3 regions of the Mesorhizobium sp. M0621 genome follow, and region 3 is predicted to be linked to each of the others. Evidence: riboswitches for the same ligand, from Rfam matches in the RefSeq annotation. Region 3 holds a riboswitch; each other region holds the start of a gene.
The links. A riboswitch is a leader RNA that binds a small molecule or an ion and turns the genes downstream of it on or off. The one in region 3 is predicted to bind cobalamin.
Positions count from the first base shown of each region.

Region 1: it holds a riboswitch for cobalamin, as region 3 does, so the genes downstream of both, metE (5-methyltetrahydropteroyltriglutamate--homocysteine S-methyltransferase) here and NKI38_RS14495 (DUF1636 family protein) in region 3, are expected to answer to the same signal.
Region 2: it holds a riboswitch for cobalamin, as region 3 does, so the genes downstream of both, bluB (5,6-dimethylbenzimidazole synthase) here and NKI38_RS14495 (DUF1636 family protein) in region 3, are expected to answer to the same signal.

Region 1 is NZ_JAMYQF010000055.1:43,377-45,637, forward strand. Features, by position in the region: partial or broken gene NKI38_RS27515 (IS630 family transposase) at 1-757, opposite strand, end outside; cobalamin riboswitch at 1,027-1,228, shown strand; gene metE (5-methyltetrahydropteroyltriglutamate--homocysteine S-methyltransferase) at 1,323-2,261, shown strand, end outside.
Region 2 is NZ_JAMYQF010000041.1:12,772-15,032, forward strand. Features, by position in the region: gene NKI38_RS23725 (hypothetical protein) at 1-492, shown strand, start outside; partial or broken gene bluB (5,6-dimethylbenzimidazole synthase) at 657-1,238, opposite strand; cobalamin riboswitch at 1,340-1,518, opposite strand; gene NKI38_RS23735 (histone deacetylase family protein) at 1,640-2,261, shown strand, end outside.
Region 3 is NZ_JAMYQF010000017.1:67,440-69,700, reverse strand. Features, by position in the region: gene NKI38_RS14500 (winged helix-turn-helix domain-containing protein) at 1-1,130, shown strand, start outside; cobalamin riboswitch at 1,160-1,364, shown strand; gene NKI38_RS14495 (DUF1636 family protein) at 1,404-1,838, shown strand; gene cobW (cobalamin biosynthesis protein CobW) at 1,835-2,261, shown strand, end outside.

The DNA of each region.
Region 1 (2,261 bases), on a different contig from region 3:
CCGCCGACTTATGGCTTCCCAGGTTATCCATGACCACGATGTCGCCGGGCTTCAGCACGGTGATGAGCTGCTGCTCGACATAAGCACGGAAGCATTGGCCGTTGATCGGTCCGTCGAAGATGCAAGGTGCTGCGAGCCGGTCCCAGCGTAGTGCACCGAGGAAGGTCAGCGTGCGCCAGTGGCCGTGTGGAGCCAAGCCGCGCAGCCGTTTGCCTTTCGGCCCCCAACCTCGCAGTGGAGCCATGTTGGTCTTGATCCAGGTCTCATCGATGAAGACCAGGCACTGTGGATCGAGACCGCTTTGCCAAGAGCGCCATCGCTGGCGCCTGCGGGCAATATCGGCACCGCCTGCTCAAGGGCGAACAGAGTTTTTTTTGAAGCTCAGGCCTTCGCGGCGCAGGAACAGCCACACCGTATTGTGCGAGACCTTGACCCCGCGAGCATCCAGCTCGTCCTTCAGCCGACGCAGCGTCAGTTCAGAGGTCTGATTAAGCCGCTCCATAATGAAGGCCCGATGCGGCTCAAGGACGCGCTTGCGATGTCCGCCCATCTTGCCCGGCGCCACCGAGCCAGTGGCACGGTAACGCTGCGACCACTTCACTACAGAGGAAACCGCAACGCCAAAGCGCGAGGCAACCGCACGGCAGGTCTCCCCGTCGCCAACCGCCGCTACTGCACGCTCACGAAGGTCATTTGAAAGCGCTCGCGTCATCAGATGCTGGCCTCCAATCCAGCCAGCATCTTGAATCACAAACATCCGGCTTTGGGAATCCTACGATTCTCTCAAAATAGGAATCGCTCTAATGACGTTGTCACGCGCTTGAAGTCTTGTCCGAAATCCTTCATCGGCGACCTGCGAGGGATGTCGCAGCCCGACAGGGATCCATTAGTTGGACAATGGTGGCAGCGGAGCAGCGCCGCCAATGGGCGACTGAATATTTCACAATGTTAGACAAGCGTAAAAGCGAAATCACATAACGACATAAACATTTCGTTATGCGTCATTGACAAAAGAGCGGACTGCTGTGATTGTCTGCGTGTCGTGGTCCTCGCGTGCGGCGCTGCCGCAGCGGAGCTAAGAGGGAAGCCGGTGCAATGCCGGCGCTGCCCCCGCAACTGTTAGCGGCGAGCCAACCCCACTCATGTCACTGAGGCGAATACCCTCAGGAAGGCGGGTAGAGGCTATGACCCCGCGAGCCAGGAGACCTGCCACGGCGAATTACGTCCACGGGCGGGGTGTCTCGGTGGCGCTGCAAGCCGGCGTTCGTGCCGGCCTGCTAGCGCCTTCCTTGTCATCGGCGCCCCAACCATCGGGGTATGACATGACTGACTCTCAGGAAATTCCTGTAGCAACGCTCGGCGTGCCGCGCTTCGGTCGTCGGCGAGAGCTGAAATTCGCGCTTGAAAGCTACTGGTCCGGAACATCGTCCGCTGGCGACCTTCTCACGACGTCGAAGGCGCTCCGTGCCGCTAGCTGGGAAGAGCAGCGCGATCGCGGCGTGTCGAAAATCCCGTCGAACGACTTCTCGCTTTACGACCATGTGCTCGACACCGCAGCCATGGTCGGGGCCGTTCCATCCCGTTTCGGCTGGAATAGCGGCGAGGCCCCACTTGACATCTACTTCGCAATGGCGCGCGGCAACCAGGGTCAGACGGAGGATTGTGGACACGCTGGTCACCAGGAGGAGGCTCATGGACCTGGTGTAACCGCGATGGAAATGACCAAGTGGTTTGACACCAACTACCACTACATTGTGCCGGAACTCGATGATGATCAGACGTTCGCCCTCTCGTCATCGAAGCCGGTCGATTACTTCCTCGAGGCTAAAGCTCTCGGCATTCACACACGCCCAGTCATCCTTGGACCCATCACCTTCCTCAAGCTGGCGAAATCGCCTGCCGAGGGGTTCGGTCCCATCGCGCTCCTACCGCGGCTGCTGCCCGTTTACGAGCAAGTCCTGCAGAAGCTGAAGCTGTCGGGAGCCGACTGGGTGCAGATCGATGAGCCAGCGCTTGTCCTCGATCTGAACCCGAACGAACGAGCTGCGTTCGAATTCGCCTATGGCCAGCTGTCGAAAGCCGCGCCCGAGCTGAAGATCATGCTGGCTACGTATTTCGGGTCGCTGGGAGACAATCTCGAAACCGCGGTTTCTCTGCCCCTGGCCGGGCTGCATATTGATCTCGTGCGCGCTCCCGAGCAGCTGGAAACGGGGGGTCGGCTCGCTCCGAAGGATCTGGTGCTCTCGCTTGGCTTGATCGAT
Region 2 (2,261 bases), on a different contig from region 3:
TTCATCAACACGGTGATCCGCCTGTCGCTGACCTATGTCGACGAGATCATCCTCGGCTACAACATACGCATCAATTCGTCCTCGCCGTTCGAGACGGCGCGCCAGGGTGTCGTGCTCTATGCCCAGAACGGCAAGGTCATGGTCAAGAACGCCGTCTGGCTGGCGGTTATCATGTGGGGCGTATCCTTTGTCATCTTCCTGCTGATGCTGGCGCCGGCCGCCGCCATTCTTTTCCTGATGCCAGGGCAATTGGCGGGCTGGGCCTTCGTGCTCGCCATCGTCTTCGCCTGGGCCTTCAAGGCGGCGTTCATCGAGCCCTTCGCCATCGCTTGCCTGATGCAGGTCTATTTCAAGACCATCGCGGGCCAGGTGCCAGATCCGGCCTGGGACGCCCGGCTGGCCGAGGCATCGTCGAAGTTCAGGGAGCTCAGGGACAAGGCGCTGGCCTCCTTCGGCGGCTCGCGCTGGGGACCGGCCGGCGCGACACCCTGATCAGCGAGGCTTGACGGCGCGGCAGCAACGGTGTTGAGGCGCGCCACGGTCGATTTGAGCAGCGCTTCACCTTGCCCGGAAAAAGTCTCGCTCATGATCAGCTCCGGCAGCGGCAGCCGCCGTCCCCAGCCATGCGTTTCGAGGTCGGGCTTTGGCGCGAACTCCGAGACGCGGCCGACGCAGAGATAGGCGACCGGCGTCACATGATCGGGAATTGACAGCAGGCTTTTCAGCGCCTGCGCCTCGATGATGCTGACCCAGCCGACGCCGACGCCTTCGGCGCGTGCCGCCAGCCAGAAATTCTGCACCGCGCAGACCGTGCTGTAGAGGTCCATCTCCGGATTGTGCCAGCGTCCCAACGGCGAACCCTTCGAGCGCTGGCGGTCGCAGGTGATGCAGATGTTGAGCGCGCTTTCGCAGATGCCTTCCAGCTTGAGCTTACGGTAAAGCGCCTGCCGCTCTTCCTCAATTGCTGGCAATTCCTGCTCGCGCGCAGCCAGGAACAGGTCGCGCACCTTTTCCCGTCGTTCGGCATCGCGAATGACGATGAAGTTCCAAGGCTGCATGAAGCCGACCGACGGCGCGTGATGGGCGGCAAGCAGCAGCCGCGCCAGCACCTCGTCGTCGAGCCCGGTTGGCAGGAAATGACTGCGGACATCGCGCCGCGTGAACATGGCGCGATAGACCGCGTCGCGCGCATTCTGATCAAACCCGTCGCCAACAGGAACGGTCATGGTTTCCGGCATCGCTTGTCCCCTTGCGATTGCAGCAGTTTCAAACTGTCAGAGCGTACTTTGTGCGTCCAAGTGGACGCACGTCGCTCTGATGTCGTCCGCCTGACCATGCGGATGACGATGCCTGCCAGGCCGGTCTTCTGGCTTGGGATCAACCCGCGTCCGGTGCCTTCCCGTCATCGACAGTGGCGTATACCGGCGCGGTCCCCCTTACAGCGTTGGGCACGCCACGGAGTTCAACCGTGTTCCCGATTCTCCCGTTTGCACGGGCACCAGGCAGTGCCAAGAACCTTACGCCGAAGCGCTGCCCACGCCAATGCCTGCGGCGACACGAATGGACGCAGGCGCGATTTTCCCCAGTCATCGGCCGCCTGTGCATGGCCTTTGTCGATCCGGGTCACTAGATTAGGACGATGGCCACTCGTCTCTACACCCATCCGATCTTCCTCGAGCACATCACGCCGCCGGGCCATCCGGAGCGGCCGGACCGCTTGCGCGCCATCGAGCGCGTGCTTGACGACGAAGCCTTTGCCGCGCTCGATCGTATCCAGGCGCCGGAAGGCGACGAGGCCACCATCCTCTACGCGCATCCCGCCGATTTCGTCGCCCGCGTGCGGGCCGCCATTCCTGACGAGGGTATTGCCCGCATCGACGCCGACACCACCGCCAGCCCGAAAAGCTGGCAGGCGGCGATCACCGCGATCGGTGCCGCCAACGCCGCCGTCGACGACGTCTTTGAAGGCCGCGCCGACAATGTCTTCGTCGCCGCCCGGCCGCCTGGCCACCACGCCGAAAAGACCACGGCGATGGGCTTTTGCCTGTTCAACACCGCGGCGATCGCGGCGCGCTATGCGCAGAAGAAACACGGCGTCGAGCGCGTTGCCGTCGTCGACTGGGACGTGCATCACGGCAACGGCACGCAGGATATTTTCTGGGACGATCCGTCGGTGCTCTATTGCTCGACGCACCAGATGCCGCTCTACCCCGGCACCGGCGCGAAGAACGAAATCGGCGCCGGCAATATCGTCAACGCAC
Region 3 (2,261 bases):
GCCCGATCGGCACACCGAACCGCCGGCACTTCGCCCGTGTATTGGCCCGCACCGGCCTGCTGCAGATCGATTCCGTCAGCGCGGTGGTGCGCGCTCACTATATGCCGCTCTATTCGCGCCTTGGCCCCTACCCACTCGCCTTGCTCGACAACGCGGCCGTCACGCGCAAGCGCACGGTGTTCGAATATTGGGCGCATGAAGCCTCCTTCCTGCCGGTCGAGACGTACCCGCTGATGCGCTGGCGCATGCAACGCGCCGAGCGCGGCGACGAGATGTATCTCGGCCTCGCCAAATGGGGCCGCGAACACGCCGCCTATATCGAGGAGATCTACCGCCAGGTCGCCGAGCGTGGCCCGATCGCCGCCTCCGCGCTTGAGGGCCAGAAGGGCTCCGGAGGCTGGTGGGGCTGGAGCCACGCCAAGCACGCCTTCGAATGGCTGTTTTGGGCCGGGCGCATCACCACGGCGCATCGTCGCGGTTTCGAACGCTTCTACGACCTGCCCGAGCGCGTGCTGCCGCAGGCGATCCTCGATCTGCCGGTTCCCGCCGCCGAGGACGCGCATCGGGAATTGCTGCGCATTTCCGCCCGTGCCCATGGCATCGCGACATCAGGCGATTTGCGCGACTATTTCCGCCTGTCGCCGGCCGATATGAAAGGCCGGCTGGAGGAACTGGTCGAAACAGGCGAACTGTTGCCGGTGCGTGTCGAAGGTTGGGACAAGCCCGCCTATCTTCACAAGGACGCCCGCCTGCCCCGAAAGATCGAGGCCCGTGCCCTGTTGGCGCCGTTCGATCCGGTCGTCTTCGAACGCTCGCGCACGAAGCGGCTGTTCGATTTCCACTACCGCATCGAGATCTACACGCCGGCCGACAAGCGGCAATACGGCTATTATGTCCTGCCGTTCCTGCTCGGCGACCGGATCGTGGCGCGCGTGGACCTCAAGGCGGACCGGCCTGCCGGCATCCTGCGAGTCCATGCGGCCTATGCCGAGCCCAACGCGCCGCCACAGACTGCCGCTCAGCTCTACGAAGAACTGAAGCAGATGCAGGGCTGGCTCGGCCTCGAACGCATCGAAGTGACACCGGCTGGTGACTTGGGTCCGGCGTTGGTCGACCTGACCGTGTCGTAAGCTCGCGTTGACTCCGCCGCCTGCAAAAGCCTAAATCCGATACAGACGGTCTCTTCTCTTCAACGAGAGGAGCCAAGAGGGAATGCGGTGCGGGACGAAATCCCAAATCCGCGGCTGTCCCCGCAACTGTAAGCGAAGAGCCAAGGCCGAAAGCCACTGGGATGATCCCGGGAAGGCGGCTACCCAAGGCGATGACCCGCGAGCCAGGAGACCTGCCGTCTGCGACTATAGAATCCGATCGCCCGGCGGGTTTCCGGGCAAGGAGCGCGATCTTTGGACCACGACAGCAGTTTTTCGGCTGGCACAGCGGATGTTTCGTCCGGCCATGATGATACGTTGGCCGGCGTCACCGTGATCGTCTGCGCCTCCTGTCGCGACGAGACCGGCTCCGACGCCCATCCCCGCGCCGGCGAACTGCTGGCAGACGACACGCGCCGCGCCGCATCTGGCGACAATATTCGCATCCGCAGCGTTGAATGCCTCGGCAATTGCAAGCGTCGTCTCAGCGCCGCCATCCTGCGCGACGGCTGCTGGAGCTACGTCTTTGGCGATCTGACGGCAACCAGCGGCGCCGATCTCGTCACCGGCGCAAAACTCTTCGCCACCTCGACGGACGGACTCATTCCATGGCGCGGCCGTCCCGATAGCCTGAAGCGCGGCCTCGTTGCCCGCATCCCTCCCCTCGACCTGTTGAAGGACTTGAAATGACCGCTCCAGATTCGTCTGCCAACCTCTCCCGTGTTCCCTGTACCGTCGTCACCGGTTTCCTCGGCGCCGGCAAGACGACGCTGGTCCGCCATCTCCTGGAAAACGCCGGCGGCAAGCGCATTGCCATCATCGTCAACGAATTCGGCGACATCGGCATCGATGGCGAGATCCTGAAGGGCTGCGGCATCGACACCTGCCCGGAGGAAAACATCGTCGAACTGGCCAATGGCTGCATCTGCTGCACCGTCGCCGATGATTTCGTGCCGGCGCTCGACCAGATCCTCGCGCTGACTCCGAAGGTCGACCACATCCTGATCGAGACTTCCGGCCTCGCTTTGCCCAAGCCGCTGGTCCAGGCTTTCCAGTGGCCGAGCGTGAAAAGCCGCGTGACCGTTGATGGCGTCATCGCCGTGGTCGACGGGC